2 regions of the Paenibacillus sp. J23TS9 genome follow, and region 2 is predicted to be linked to the other one. Evidence: riboswitches for the same ligand, from Rfam matches in the RefSeq annotation. Region 2 holds a riboswitch; the other holds the start of a gene.
The links. A riboswitch is a leader RNA that binds a small molecule or an ion and turns the genes downstream of it on or off. The one in region 2 is predicted to bind cyclic di-AMP.
Positions count from the first base shown of each region.

Region 1: another riboswitch for cyclic di-AMP. It lies ahead of KJS65_RS14355 (alpha/beta fold hydrolase); the one in region 2 lies ahead of KJS65_RS29245 (C40 family peptidase).

Region 1 is NZ_BOSG01000001.1:3,057,946-3,065,791, forward strand. It holds gene deoD (purine-nucleoside phosphorylase) at 1-412, opposite strand, end outside; gene KJS65_RS14350 (AcpB/EbpR/MafR family transcriptional regulator) at 541-1,968, opposite strand; gene KJS65_RS14355 (alpha/beta fold hydrolase) at 1,990-2,811, opposite strand; cyclic di-AMP (ydaO/yuaA leader) riboswitch at 2,966-3,130, opposite strand; cyclic di-AMP (ydaO/yuaA leader) riboswitch at 3,204-3,402, opposite strand; gene KJS65_RS14360 (DMT family transporter) at 3,799-4,704, opposite strand; gene KJS65_RS14365 (winged helix-turn-helix transcriptional regulator) at 4,926-5,309, shown strand; gene KJS65_RS14370 (LysR family transcriptional regulator) at 5,509-6,411, opposite strand; gene KJS65_RS14375 (helix-turn-helix transcriptional regulator) at 6,488-7,846, opposite strand, start outside.
Region 2 is NZ_BOSG01000011.1:27,622-35,467, forward strand. It holds gene KJS65_RS29230 (M1 family metallopeptidase) at 1-381, shown strand, start outside; gene KJS65_RS29235 (hypothetical protein) at 393-1,226, shown strand; cyclic di-AMP (ydaO/yuaA leader) riboswitch at 1,492-1,631, shown strand; gene KJS65_RS29240 (C40 family peptidase) at 1,637-2,101, shown strand; cyclic di-AMP (ydaO/yuaA leader) riboswitch at 2,489-2,626, shown strand; gene KJS65_RS29245 (C40 family peptidase) at 2,631-3,122, shown strand; gene KJS65_RS29250 (GNAT family N-acetyltransferase) at 3,367-3,858, shown strand; gene KJS65_RS29255 (c-type cytochrome) at 4,015-4,374, shown strand; gene KJS65_RS29260 (4a-hydroxytetrahydrobiopterin dehydratase) at 4,459-4,764, opposite strand; gene KJS65_RS29265 (hypothetical protein) at 4,955-5,248, opposite strand; gene motA (flagellar motor stator protein MotA) at 5,588-6,388, shown strand; gene motB (flagellar motor protein MotB) at 6,372-7,181, shown strand; gene rluF (23S rRNA pseudouridine(2604) synthase RluF) at 7,270-7,846, opposite strand, start outside.

The sequences.
Region 1 (7,846 bases), on a different contig from region 2:
AGGCCTTCATCAGCATGCCAAAATCGGCTGAAGGCGCGTAATTGCAGCCCATAAATATTTTCTCCGTCATGTTGCTGTCCGAGGAAACCGCTTGTGCGAGAACGATGTCCCGGATTTGCAGATCCTTTTGCATAGCCCCGCAGGTGCCGATCCGGATAAGTTTCTTCGCGCCGTAATCCCGGATCAGCTCCGTAACGTAAATGCTCATCGAGGGATTGCCCATCCCCGTCCCCTGCACCGAAACAGAAACTCCTTTATATAACCCGGTATAACCGTACATTCCCCTAACCTCGTTATAGCAGCGGGCGTTCTCCAGGAAATGCTCGGCAACGAATTTGGCGCGCAGCGGATCGCCAGGCAGCAGAACCCGTTCCGCGATGTCTCCGGACTTGGCTTCCATATGAATACTCATGTTGTTTTCCCCCTTCAAGATGGCTGTCTGCGAATCGTAATCGCTTACAATATTCATCTTAAAAGGAGCCGGGCGAGGAAACTAGTCCAATTACCGCCGTTGCAAACGGAAGAAAAAGGACCAAGCGCTCAGCTAAGCAGCTCCAGTCGGATATTTTCCAGATCTCTTTTCGTTGGAATCGTTGAAATAATGACCGTCGGAATGCGGGACAAGGAAACGGGGATCGTGCTGATAATGAAATCGATCTGATGCTGCGCAACGATCTCGTCGGTTAATCCGTGCAGAATCGAGGTCTCGATCGTCAGATCATCGCCTATTTCCCTCTTGATCAGATTCGCGACGTAATGCCGGACCGAAAATTCTTCACCGACGATGAGAAAAGCCTTCTTGCTCTTATATCTGAGGCTCGAGCTGATAATAAACGCAAGTTTGGTCAAGTGGTAATCGTTGCATGACATGGCGGGGAACAGCTTCTGCCAGCTGTGCATGCAATCCGAAACGGTTTTAAAAATGGGCTGTTCTTCCTTCAGGATATAATCGGTCAGATGGCTGTGGGAGACGGCCATTAATTCGGGAATGGCATGATCAATCCGCAGCTTGTCAATAAATTCATGGATTTCTGCCCGAAAACGCGGACCTGCATTTAATGTGGGAAACGCCTTGGACAACAACGGAATAAGCTGCTGGGCCATGCGGCTTCCCTCTTCCGTTGTACGCTTCTCACCGTCTTTTAGTTGAATCCCGTCCCGTTCATGATACTGGCTGAGGCTGAACATCGACTGCAGAAAATAAATCTCATCGCAGGTTAGCTCAACTTGGTAACGCCGCATCAGCTTTTCGGCGAGGCGATTGATCGGCCCGTAAAATACATTATGCTCCCATGCGTAGCTTCCGCCGTTCAATGAGACGCCATGCCCGCCCCGAACCCTTTCCAGTACAATGGCCAGCAAAAAAGATAAATTGCGCTTGGAATTCAAAAAATAGATCATCCCGCTCTCCTGCTCGATCTCCGTCACCCAACCGTCCAACTGCCGTTCGTCCATACCGGGAAATGGCCAGCCCTCCGTTGGGTACGCCTCGGTAAATAACTTCCATAAAAAATACCGGACATGAATCTCGCTTCCTTTGAGGGTGGGTGAGGAATACGTCATTCGCAGATGAAAAGGGCGAAGTTCATCCCGATTGAGATGTATGATCCACTTTTTAAAGGACGAGAAGCTCATAAAAAGAGCTTCGGCCATTTCTTCGGCGGATCTCTTCCCGTTATGCGCAAGAACAAGCTGCATCAGGCGGAAATAGGAAGTTTCCCTGAAAAGAGCCGCCAGGACTTCGCGGACGGTCGCACCATGCCTGTCGCGGTGAAAACTGATCCCTCTCCCTCTCGACACCTCCACATGCATGGATTCGGGGAGCAGCGGAGCGGCCTCCTCCACGATTTTCTTGATGGATTTGCCGGATACACCCAGCTCCCTTTCAATCTCCGCAAGCGTAAACCAGCGTTCTTCCCGATCCAGCATGCCCAGCAGCGACTTTAATTGTCTGTATTCCTTATTCATTCCATCACCTGCATCCCAAATTCAGACCAACTGCTTTTCCATCCTGAAAATGCGCTGGTCGATCAAAAAGTCAAGCAAAACACGGTTGAATTGCTGAGGCTGGCACAGATGGCTCGGATAAATGGCATCCTCTATGACAGCCTTCTGCGCACAGGCGAATCTCTCCGCCGCCTTGTTCATCTGCTTGACAAACCATTCGCTCTGTCTGCCAGCCACGCATAAAATAGGCATCCTCAACCGGGATGAATTCGAATCGATGTCGATTTTCAGCAATGCCATCCGCTGTTTGATCGATTCCGTCGGCCGCTTGTGGAACAGTTCATCCCTTAATATGCTGTACGCAGGTACCCAACGATTATACGTCACCCGCAGCGAACGGAGGAAAAATTCGGCAGGAAGATAATAAGACAACCAGCTGCATGCTTCGATAATTTTCCAAATACCGTTTTTTGTCCCAAAAGGACCATAAGGGCCATAAAAATAGCTGTCCACCAGAACAAGCGCGTTAACTCTATCCGGGTGGGACGCTGCAAATTTTTGCACAAGCAGACTGCCGCTCGAGCAGCCTACCAAGGTAATCTTAGGGATATTAAGCTTTTCGAGCAGTTCAGATAAATCTTTACACTGGGTATCTATAATGTCCTCAACTTCCACATTTAATTTCCCTGAATTCCCGTAGCCTCTTAAATCCAGCACAATGACTTTAGCCCTTTTGCTGAAATATTCGACCTGCGGCTCAAACATATGGTGAGTCGAAAGATGTCCGTGAATAAAGACGATAGGCACGCCGCTGCCATGTGTCTCATAATATAATGTTGTTCCGTTCACTTGGATGTTGGGCAACTTCCTTCTCCTCTCTACCTAGCATGATGTACATAATGCCTTCCTTCAGACAGATAAAAAAACAACAAAAAAAGAAGCATCGAAAAGAGGACCTCTCTTCAATGCTTCTTTGGGCAAGACTAAAAAAGCCTTGTTCAAAAATGCATATATACAGGTTGCCTCTCTTTAAACGCTTGCGAGGTTAGCTGACGGATTCGGACTTAAAAGAGTAGCCCTACTCAAATGCATGAGATTCACCCCATGTGACAATGTTCATAACATCATCACGGCCGGTTCCCCCGCTTTCCGCTATCCAGCGGAAATTCAGCGAAATAGACATCGATTCAATTTGCGCACAGAAAAACACAGAGCGGTTACCCTGTGCTTTAAGTCTAAAAATTCACAGTTTCACTCCTCTCTCATAGCAACGCTTACGAGGTTAGCTGACGGATTCGGGCAGTGAGAGTTGCCCTACGGAACCAGTCATGTCATTGACAAACCTGATCCGATTCACCCCTTGCAGTGACATCATCCCGTACTCTGACAGGATAATCGCTCAATGCTGTTGTGGTTCCCCCGCTTTTCACAATGAAAACTCAGCGTAATTCAAAGACGTACCTTTAAAATTGTTAATAATGAACTGAATATACGCCTGAGCAGGCGAACTGTAAAGCATGGGTAATACAGAATTCGGGGCTATTTTGATACCTTTGATTGAATACCCATCACTTATCCGGTTTTGTCATTCAATTGCTTCCTTTATCTCTATTTCTCTTTTGTTTATGTTCCTTGTGTATCCAAATCACAGCATTATGGCAAAATCCACTGGCAGTATTTCTAGAAAACCTATAAAAAAACCGCCTTCTGAAGTGTTTTCAGTGGCGGTTTTCATGTTTTTTACTACTTGTATCGTAATCTTACTTATAATAAAGTGCTAAATCTTTAGGCACATTAAACGATCAACTTTTGGGGGCAGGAAGGAGACAATATTCGGTTTTCACCCTAAAGTCAAACTACTTTTTTTTGCTGAACCATAGCCGATTCTTTAATTTGAAAATTCCCCGACAGATATAATCCCAAAAGCACAATTACGGTGGCGATGACACCATACCATGTAATGGGTTCACCTAGTACAATGGCAGCAAGGATATAGCCTGCGACAGGATTTAAAAGCAGCCAGTTATTTGCTTTGACGGCATCCTGCTTTAACAAATAATACCAGATGCTCATACTAATAATTGAGAGACCGAAGACAGACCAAAGAAGGTATTCTACAAGATGGATATCCAGGTTGATAGGCTTACCAGACTCTAGGAAAAGAGTTGGGATCAATAAAAGAATGCCTCCGATGAATACCTGCCACGCGTTTATCACTAGGTTAGGCAGCTGTAAATCAGCTTTTTTGAAAATGAGGCTTCCAACAGCCATAGAGACCATCGCAAAAGTAAGAAACAATATGCCGCTTAGGGTGGCATGACTGCCAGTCAATGACGGGAAAGTCGCAATGAACAGACCAATGACGGAAACTACCATACCCACCCACTCTTTCGGCCGAATGTGTTTTCCCATGAAAATCAGAGAAAAGAGCGCAAAAAGGAAAGGGTTGATCGGGAGAAAGAGATTAAATATTCCAGCGGAAATGGTCCGAAGAGCCAAATTGCCTAACCCAACAAACAACGTGGTATTTAATAAACCCATCAAAATTAAAAACTTCCATTCTCTTTTGTTTGGTAAAGTATATTTCCCCTTTTTAAAGCCGTAAATATATAGCAGCAGCAACAACCCGGCGATAAGAAAACGCAATGTCGCTAATGTTAATGGGGGCGCTGATAGTAAGCCGATTTTCATAATAATAGCTCCAGATGAATATAAAATAGTAAAAATTATACCTATTAGCAAACCTTTCAAGCTCATGACGATTAACCCTTCTCTCTTCAGTAATCTTTACTTCATATGTCCACTTACGGTCCTTCTCCCAAAGCACCTCCATCCTCTGACGCATGATCAAACCATCCTTCCCAAATGAAAAGCGTTGTTGTTACCGCTATATAATATGATGTATACTCGAATTATAATAGTACGCATAATTTTATAATATAGTATTAAAAATCAAACTATTGGAGGTGTAGGGGCTTTTGGGCGATCAAAGGAAGAAGAGCAGCATTACTCCGAGTACGGAAGGGTGTCCTGTAGAAACAACTTTAGATGTAATTGGGGGAAAATGGAAAGGAATCATTCTTTATCATCTTATCGATGGTCCGAGAAGATTTAATGAATTCCGCCGCCTCTATCCGGGAATAACGCAATTCATGCTTACACTGCAGCTCCGTGAGCTTGAACGGGACGGCATTGTTCACCGCGAAGTTTATAAACAGGTGCCTCCTAAGGTGGAATATTCACTGACTGAATTTGGAAGAACGTTGGAACCAATCATTTTGTCCATGAGGAATTGGGGAGACACCTATAGAGATAGACTTCATGATATTCGAATATTATCGCAGCAAGGGGAAGAGGTTTGAAGTGATCTTCTAAGGATACAAACACGAGACTAGAATTGAAGGCCACTCCCGGCGGGGCGGCCTTTGTCGTAAACAAAATGTTGTAGTTTTATCAAAAAGATTGATAATTAAGGTTTAGTAGTTGTGGTACTTCTGACCATTGCAAAAAGGAGATTAGAACATTCTAATCTCCTTTTTCATTAACGGCATACAACATCCTTTACTCGGAAATTGCGTCATGAAGCGCCTCGATATAAGCTGTCGCCAGCTTGGACAAGGCCGCATTGTGATGACAAATCCAGCCGACATTGATGGTTTCTTCGATATCCAAAGGGACAGGGATAATCTCATTGCCATTTAGATCAGCACTCAGAACCCCTGTAGAAATCGTATAGCCATTCAGACCAATCAGCAGATTGAAAAGTGTAGCCCGATCATTGACACGAATGCTTTTTGGATGTGAAAGGGTGCTCAAAATTTCCTCTGAGAAATGAAAAGAATTAAACTCTCCCTGCTCAAAGGACAAATAGGGATAATCCTGGAGCTGATCGATGGTTACGACGGATTGCTTGGCAAGAGGATTATGGATACTGATAAAAATATGCGGTTTAGCCGTGAACAGACTCGTAAATTTCAAATTCGCATCCTTCAGAAGTCTGTTTATCACCTTGCTGTTGAACTCATTCAGATATAAGATGCCAATCTCGCTCCGCTGGCTTTTGACGTCCTGAATAATTTCATGGGTTTTGGTCTCTCGCAGAGCCAGTTCATACTCATCCTGACCATACTCTCCCACCAGGTTTACAAAGGCATTGACGGCAAAAGCATAATGCTGGGTCGATACGGAAAAATGCTGAGGCGAGGGCTTGGCGTTCAAGTAGCGGCTCTCCAGCAGCTCCGCCTGCTCAATCACCTGCCGGGCATACCCCAGAAACTCCGCCCCTTCCTTGGAAAGAGATATACCTTTGTTGGTACGCTCGAAAATCTGGATCCGGATTTCTTCCTCCAGATCCTTGATTGCATTCGAAAGACTCGGCTGGGATATAAATAGCCTTTTGGCTGCTTCATTCATAGATCCGCGGTTAGCGACCTCGATCACGTATTTCAGTTGCTGTAGTGTCAATGTTCTGATCCCTTTCTCTGGTTCAATGCTATTTTCATTATAATCTATCAGATGATCGGATTTTGCAAATGTAATTTCAAATCGCGAGCCCTACATATTCGTCCGGCTTAATTCCTTCATATCGGATAAATGCCCGTTTAAAAGAATACAGATTTTGGTATCCTACCCGGCGGGCGATTTCATCCATGGCGTATGTTTTCTCTCTCAGCAATTCTTTGGCCATTTCCATGCGCAGCCGGCATAAATAGTCATAGAAGTTGATACCTGTCACCTCTTTAAATATTTTGGAAATATTGGATACCGACATCTGAAATATTTCCGCCAGATGTTTTAACGAGATGTCCGCGCATGTATAGTTTTGATTCACGTATTGCAGCAACTGGCCGCCAACGGCAATCGTTGATGACGTGTTAGAATACCGGTTTCGCTCGCATATTAATGTGCCTACTTCAAATACGTAGCTCCACATCTCTTCGATGTCCGCCGCCATAGCTTTGCTCTTGAATTGTCTGGCGTAGATGCCCGTATCAAGATTCAACTCGTGCAGCACCCTCAGCATCGTCTCCATTAATAGAGATACCAGTTTGAACGTGCAGGCATCGGGCAGCTGACGTTTCCTATTCTCCGCGCTTATTTCGTGGAGTATTTGTATGGACATGTCGAGATTTCCGATCTTCAAGTTATTGATCAGCTGAACCTCCCAATCCGTCGGATAATAATAATCCACTCCTGCCTGGATCGATTCCTCCTGCAAACCCTGAAGATGCTCTCGTGAAAATAAGGTATACTGCAGACCTTCATTCGCTGCATAATACGATTTACTGATGCCGACAAGCCCCTTTTCTACCGTTCCATGCAAGACATCGGGTTGAAATCCGCAGGTCTGTTCAATTTCCCCTGCAATTTCGGAAGCAATTCGCTCCATCATTCCATCGTTTCCAAATGCGTTTTCGGAAGACATGATCAAGGCTTTATCCGCATTGGTCACCTCGAACAGCTCATAGTCCAGCCGATAACGGCTCATCACCTTTTCAACAATCACGATCGTCATCATTTCGATCTTCCGGATTTTCTCGAAATCAGAAAAATCGCGAATGACGTGAAAGCTGACAAGCATCGTGCCATAATGCATATCCTCGGTATAGCTGATTCCGAATTTTTTCAGTCCGTTCATGTCTTGATCGCCCGTAAAATATCCTTTAAGCAAGCGGTGAAACAAGTTCGCCTTAGCTGCGCTTTCGTAGTCCTGCATGGATTGTTGCAGCTTCCGGTTTTCATGCAGCAGCCTGTCGAACGAATTTTCGATATAATTGTATTCTGAACCAAAGACAAGACTCTGTTTGGCATCCTCGTATCGAACCGAGCCAGACAGCTTGTTCAGCAAGATTCCGAGAGGACGATAGCTGACTTTGGCTAACAAGAAAGCCGAACACAT
Region 2 (7,846 bases):
TACGGCAATCAGATGGCCGATTTCGCAGTAGACTCCATCTCTGTACACAAAAATGACAACGATACAGCACCTGTCTATGAATCCACCGTCAAGATTTCGAAAAAGGGTGGCGACTATTCTGAGGTTCCGATCATGTTCACCTTTACCGACGGCCATACGCTGAACAAGGTTTGGAACGGAACAGGTGACAGCGCCGAGTTTAAGCTGGAATACAGCGCGCCGCTGGCCTGGGCAATGGTTGATCCGAAATACTCGATTGTGATGGAGAACAAGCATATTAACAACTATTTAAAGGCGGATATGGATAACAAGGTGCTGATCCGCTGGAACTTGAGCATCACCAAGCTGATTGAGACTCTGCTTGGAAGTCTGTCCTGGTGAGGTGAGAACTGGTGAAATCCCATATTTCAAATGGCTGGAAAAGTCTTAAAAATCAATTTTATATCGTCATCATTCTCTTTTTGTACCAGCTGATCTGGGGATACTTCCTGTACCGTCTGGTCCATTCGGCCGTCGTTCCGCTGCTCATGCGCTATCCTGATCCACCACCCAATGAGCTGAGCCAACTGCTCTACTATATTGAAGGCAAAATGAGCCTGTCCACGAGCGGAACCGTTCATACGTACGTCTGGATCCTGATCTCCATGTGCGTGCTGCGCATGCTGGCCACTCCCTTCATCCATGCTGGGATCTTCTACGGACTGCACCGGGAACGTGAAGGTGAAATTGGTCTATACTTCTTCCAGGGGATGAAACGCCATGGAAAGGTCGTGTTTTTATTCCACCTGGTGGAATGGATATTGATTGCGGCACCTGCCTACTGGATCGTTCCTAAGATCTATGAGATTCTGCTGAACGGTATGCAGGTGCAAACCCTTGCCCTGCAAATCCTTCCTTATGCAGCAGCATGGCTCCTGTACAGCTATATCATTCGTCAGCTCAATCTCTTTATGCAGTTTGGCAAGACCGGCGGTACCGGCCTCCTTGCTCCCTTATGGCATTGTCTGCGCGGTTCGGCACCTTTAATCGGTATTTCGATTGTGCTTGGTATAACTAGTCTGCTCCTATTTAGTATCTGTACAGGCATCTCATTAATCTGGGCCGGGATCATCGCGCTCATTCTCCAGCAAGGCTATCACCTGGTCAGCTGTATGATGAGATTATGGGGTATTTCCGCCAAGTTTGATCTATGGCATCATCAGGCTCACAAAAATATAGAAAAATAAAAATTCTAATGGTTAATTTTTTGTCATCACTTCAATCCCTTGATAGAAGAAAAACCCCACCCTTCCACAAGGAAAGGGATGGGGTTTTATTTGTTTTTAAGTGCCGGATGTATTTGCCAAAGCGGCATTCCTCTGATACAATAATCCGGTACGAACTTAGTAACAACTTTGTAATAATTACTGTAACTATTCAAATTGTGCTGTAAACGAATTTCAACAACAACTACCAATTAATAAGATACCATGCCACCAGTCACTTTCAGGTGCTTGATCAAGGCCGAATTCCTTGGCACCAGGAAGCGGGGGAACCACTTTGGGTGAATTGATCTCGTAACAGAGGGATCATAGGGGACTACCTTCTACCGAATCCTTAAGCTAACCTCGCAGGCAACCGGAAGGGGTTTATGTTTTTGAAAAAGAAGTTTGCAGCAGCCGCACTTGGCTTAACACTTATGTTCTCGATGGGAACCAGCGTATTCGCGGATTCATCACTGAATAATGTTGTCCATAAAACGATCGGGGTTACTTACAAAACCGGCGGAACCACCACAAACGGGTTCGACTGTTCTGGTTTTACACGTTATGTATTTCAAAAGCTGGGTGTTTCCATTCCACGCCAATCCAGCGCCCAATTTAAAACAGGCACCGCAGTCTCCAAGAGCAACCTGAGAGCTGGAGATCTGGTATTTTTCAATACGACTGGCGCAGGCGTTTCCCATGTCGGAATCTACGTTGGTAATGGAAATTTTGCACATTCATCCTCTTCCAAGGGTGTTACAATCAGCAAACTAAGCAACAGTTATTTCGCCAACCGCTACATTGGCGCCAAACGAGTCATGAGCACTGCTAAATATAAAGCAGCTGTCTACAACTAATACTTACCCATAAACATACGTAATACTTACACGCCCGCGCTGGAGATTTTTGCCGAAATCCCCTACCGCGGGTTTCTTGTTACCTATTAGACGTATGAAACGGCTAATAGGTAACAACTTTTCATAAAAAAATTTATAAAAACTTCAAATATCTTTTCTCGCTTACCCCTCAATTACCCATCCCATCAACAAATAAACATATTTTCCTATAAAATCATCTAAATATTTCCTTATTTCTAAAAAAAATTGATTTTTTTCGCTTATTAATGATAGAAACAATTGCCAAATTAAAATTCCTTTGTTACAATAGTCCCAGTGAGTTAGTAACAACTTTGTAATCTTTGCAGAACCGTTTGAAAAAGAAACGTTTCCTGATTTATATAGTGTAGAGAATATATGCCGAATTTCCTCACACTAGGGAAGCGGGGGAACCATTACGGGTGAATTGATCTTGCAACAGAGGGATCATAGGGGACCTTCTACCGAATCCTTAAGCTAACCTCGCAGGCACCGGAAGGGGTATATTTGTTTGAAAAAGAAGCTTGCAGCAGCAGTCATGAGTTTTGCAATCGTATTTACCGTTGGAGCCGGAAGCGCTTTCGCAGACTCCAAAATGGACAAAGTCATTGATGATGTTATCGGTACGAAATACAAAACCGCAGGAACTACAACGAGTGGCTTCGACTGTTCCGGATTTACAGCATACGTATTCAAACATCTGGGCATTAACCTGCCGCATCAATCCGGATCACAGTTTAGTATGGGCTCGGCCGTTTCCCGCAGCGACCTGAGAGCAGGAGATCTTGTATTCTTCAATACCTCTGGCTCCGGCGTTTCCCATGTCGGAATCTATGTCGGCGACGGAAAGTTTGCACATGCCTCCACATCCCGCGGAGTTATGGTTAGTTCGCTAAGTGATAGCTACTACGTCAACCGCTACGTTGGCGCGAAACGAGTCATGAGCACGGATACTTATCAAACCGCCGCCGTTGATTCCGAAGACAATGATGACGTGCAGTAATGCTTTTTAGCATCTGCCAGGTTTGAACGAAAGCCCGTACCTTGAGATTTTTGCCGAAATCTCAAGTAGCGGGTTTTTTTGTCGGCATCTTTGCTGTATTTAATTACCAGGAACTGCCTACATTATTTCATTACCCCTCCTACTGGTAAATAAACATGTGAAATGACAGAGGTAAGGAATATATTTTAAAATATTTTCAAATCCTAAGGATCAGCGCTTTCTCTAACAAAAGGGGGCCTACGCTATGAGCGTTTCAAAAGATGTTTTCACTGTTGTTCCCATGAATCATGAGCAAGCTGAGATTTGCTGCAGTTGGAGATATGAACCACCTTACGACCGGGTTTATGGCTGGCTTCCTTGGGAGCAAATGGAGGCGCTCGGAATTGAGCTTGGAGATCCTGAAGTACGGAGACAGCAGTATATGTCTGTTCTGGACGCTGAGAGGGCTCTATGCGGCTTTGCACAGCTCTTCCCCATGGTGAATGTTATACGGCTCGGAATCGGCATGAGGCCTGATTTATGCGGACACGGACTGGGTAAAAGCTTTGTACATGCTATCATCCAGGCAGCGAGAACACGCTATGCCGGACTGCCTGTAGATTTGGAGGTCCAAGACTGGAATGAACGTGCCATCCGCACCTACCTTAAGGCAGGATTTGAGATTACCGACACTTATGAAAAGCAGACACCGGAAGGTATCGGCCGTTTTCACTGCATGGTCTATAAAGAAGATTAAATTGCGTCAATGATAAATGGTACAAAATTGTGTATTTTTAATGGCCTTTCCGCTGCTTTCGTTTACCTTTTTGTCACAAACTATTTGATGTACCGGCTTGTTCCGTTATAATGAAGAAATGAAGAACCGTAGTTTACATAGAAAGGACGAAAACGGATGCAAAAATGGATCTTGAGCGGTGTGTTAGCGATTGCATGTGTATTTGCCATCGTGCTCATGTTTACACTGCCTGGCAAAGAACAAGTTGCTGAAGAACAAAAACCAACGATGCCTGAAGTGACCATGGATGCTACAGCGGCTGAAGCAACGATTAAAGCCCAAAGCTGTATTAGCTGCCACGGTGACCAACTGCAGGGTGGTGTCGGACCTAACCTGCAAAAAATCGGCTCCCAGCTTTCTGCCGAAGAAATTTATACGATCGTTACTAAAGGTAAAGGCGGCATGCCTTCATTCAAAGACAAGCTGAAGAGTGAAGAAATTGCTAACGTAGCCCAGTGGCTCGCAGCCAAAAAATAATGATCCTTAAGAAATAAAAAAACACGCTTCGAGACCGTGAGGTCTTACCGAAGCGTGTTTTTTTTGCTGTACGAACGCCTGAGTCTAGCGTTTCTCGCCTGAGCGCATCTTTTCGAACAGTTCATTAAACTGATGCGCTTCCTTGATGTCAAGGGCGGTAATACCACCGTCATCCCAGGACGTCAGGCGTAATGTTACATTCTTATAATCAATCGAGATAAAAGGATGATGATCGAAGGCTTCAGATATCGCAGCAACCTCGTCGACAAATGAAATCCCCTTCATAAAGTTGGAAAAAATAAATTTGCGCACGATCCAGCGCCCTTCTTCCAGTTCCCAGCCTTCCAACTTCGCTAAATGTGCTTCCACTTCTTCTAGCGTATAAACCATATTCTTATTTCCTCCCTGAAACCAAACACCCTTCATGCAAGAGCGTAAAGGATGTGTCTTTACCTGGCTTTCCTTAACTTTTTCCATTGTATTCCGGTCATTAAATATTTATGAATATGGCCGTCCTCAAGGCCAAGCACTTGTTATATCTTAACACGCCAGATATTCAAAAATCCATTCGGCCCATGGACTAGATGAGTGGGACTACGGTCAGCTCCTCATCCCCGATCAACAGGTTAATGCGGTGGTTATCCTTGTCATACATAACGACACCGCTTCCAACTTCAATGACAGGCTCAGCACCCAAACCATAAAAGAGATCTTCCGCCAGCGCCTCATGTACCTCCCGCTTCTCATCGGGACTCAGCTGCTGCCATTCACCTTCTTCCATTTCAAAAAACTGATAGCTGTCAGGGATCTCACCCACTGCATTCGTCAGATCCTTCAAAATTCCGTCATAATCACGTCCATGCTTAACTCCCATAGCTATTCCCTCCGTCTGGTTACATATCGCCCTGATCTATGCAGGTCCCAACTCCGTTTGCTTTCAAATATCCCGATTTGTTCTGTCGATAATGAACGTCTGTTTTATCTATAGTTCATTTTATATAGGGTAGTGCTTGTATATTGGCCGTTTTAACCAAGCGATGATAGGACTGATGAACCCCTTTGTTTCATTATAACGGAAAAATCCCCTTAAAAAAAAAGAGAATCCTGACGATAAATAATATATTACGTTTCTTGGTGCAGCACATCATTTTGCAAGGATGCAAACATGGTGCACGAAAGGATTCAATTTTATTTCTCATGGATGAGGTGTGCAATGGAAATTTCAACAATTATCGGCCTGATACTCGGTTTGGTCTCGGTCTTTGTCGGCATGATACTCAAAGGGGCACCTTTGATATCTCTGCTTACCCCCGCCGCTTATGTCATTATTCTCGGGGGCACGGCCGCTACGTTATTTATTGGTTTTCCAATGTCAGAGCTTAAGAAATTTCCTAAGCTGCTGAAAATGGTATTTGTTAAGCAACGACTGGTAGAGCGCCGTGATTTAATCACAATGTTCATGGAATGGGCGTCCATTACCCGCCGTGAAGGACTTCTTGCCTTGGAAACCAAGGTGGAGGAGATCGATGACGACTTCCTGCGGAACGGCATGCGGATGATTATTGACGGCAATGACCAGGACTTTGTGCGTGATGTTTTGATGGAAGATATCACAGCTACAGAAGAACGGCACCGTGCGGGTGCACTGCTCTTTTCCCAAGCCGGTATGTATGCTCCTTCTCTCGGGGTGCTCGGGGCCGTTGTCGGCCTGATCGCCGCCCTGACCAAGATGGAGAATATGGGCGAGCTGGCGCATGCGATTGGTGCGGCGTTTATCGCGACACTACTTGGTATTTTTACAGGCTATGTGCTGTGGCACCCGATTTCCAACAAGCTGAAACGCTTATCCAAGAAGGAAATCGAACTGAAACTCATGATGATCGAAGGACTGCTGTCCATTCAATCCGGGGTTTCCACAATTGCAATCAGTCAAAAGCTTTCCGTCTTCCTAACCCCTTCCGAGCGCGCTCAAATGAATGAGAAGGAGGCTGCTGCAGGTGAGCAAAAAGACTAGACATGAGCCTCATGAGGAGCATGCCGATGAATCGTGGCTCCTTCCCTATGCCGACCTTTTGACCCTGCTGTTGGCGCTGTTCATCGTGATGTACGCTATGAGCGCCACGGATAACAAAAAATTCGAAGAAATGAGCGAAGCTTTTAACACAGCGCTCAGTACCGGCAATGGAGTTCTGAATTTCAGCTCGGCTCTGCCTTCGGACAAAAACCTCGATAAAGGCAAGAAAAACAGCGAGGAAAATGTCGTAAACAATGCCGACAAGCAAAAACAGAAATCCCAGCTGGCGAAACAGGAACAAGAAGACCTGGAGAAGCTGAAAAAGCAGCTCGATCAATATATTAGCAATAATGGACTGACCACTCTGCTCAATACGAAGCTGAATCAATCCCAGCTGACGATTACGATCAGTGACAACGCACTCTTTGCATCAGGCAGCGCTGTCGTGAAGCAGGAATCCCGGCAGTTAGCCGGAGCGATCAGCAATATGCTGCAGCAGTTCCCAACCTATAATGTGGTCGTGTCGGGCCATACGGATAATATGCCAATCTCTAACAGTGAGTATGCCTCCAATTGGGACTTAAGCTCCGACCGGGCGCTTCACTTTATGAAGATTCTACTGCAAAATGCAAAACTTGATCCGGTAAAATTCACTTCAACTGCTTATGGAGAATTCCATCCTATCGCTTCTAATGCGACGGACGCAGGCCGGGCGAAAAACCGCCGGGTTGAAGTGTCCATCATCCGTAAATATACGGATGAATCACAGCAAACATCGGATAAAACCAAATAACAACTTAAAAAGCTAAAAGCTGTATTATTCGTTATATACGATAAATACAGCTTTTAATCGTTATTTTCATTATTTAGCGTGATGGCCTCTACTGAAGTTCGTAATTGAGCAAACCGCTGAGTTCCTTTTTCTCAGCATCGGTCAAATCGCGCCATTTTCCCTTTGGGAGAGATCCCAGGGTGATATTCATAATCCGGATGCGTTGAAGCTTCCGCACGCTGTATCCAAAGGCGCTGCACATTCGGCGGATCTGCCTGTTCTTTCCTTCTGTCAAAATAATTTTGAACACCCGCTCGGATACACGTGTAATGATACATGGGCGTGTCATCTCACCTAGGATCTTCACGCCTCCGGCCATCCCCGTTAGGAATGAGGTCGTAATGGGCTGATCGACCGTCACGATATATTCCTTCTCATGCTTGCCCTCGGCCCGCAGTATTTTATTGACGATATCCCCGTCGCTGGTCATGAGAATGAGCCCTTCCGAATCCTTGTCCAGCCTTCCGATCGGAAAGATCCGCTCGGTATGCCCTACAAAATCAACGATGTTGCCTTTGATATGCTGCTCTGTCGTACTCGTAATGCCCACAGGTTTATTCAGGGCAATGTAGACATGACTTTTATTCTTCTCATTCAGAGGACGGCCGTCAATGCGCACATCATCC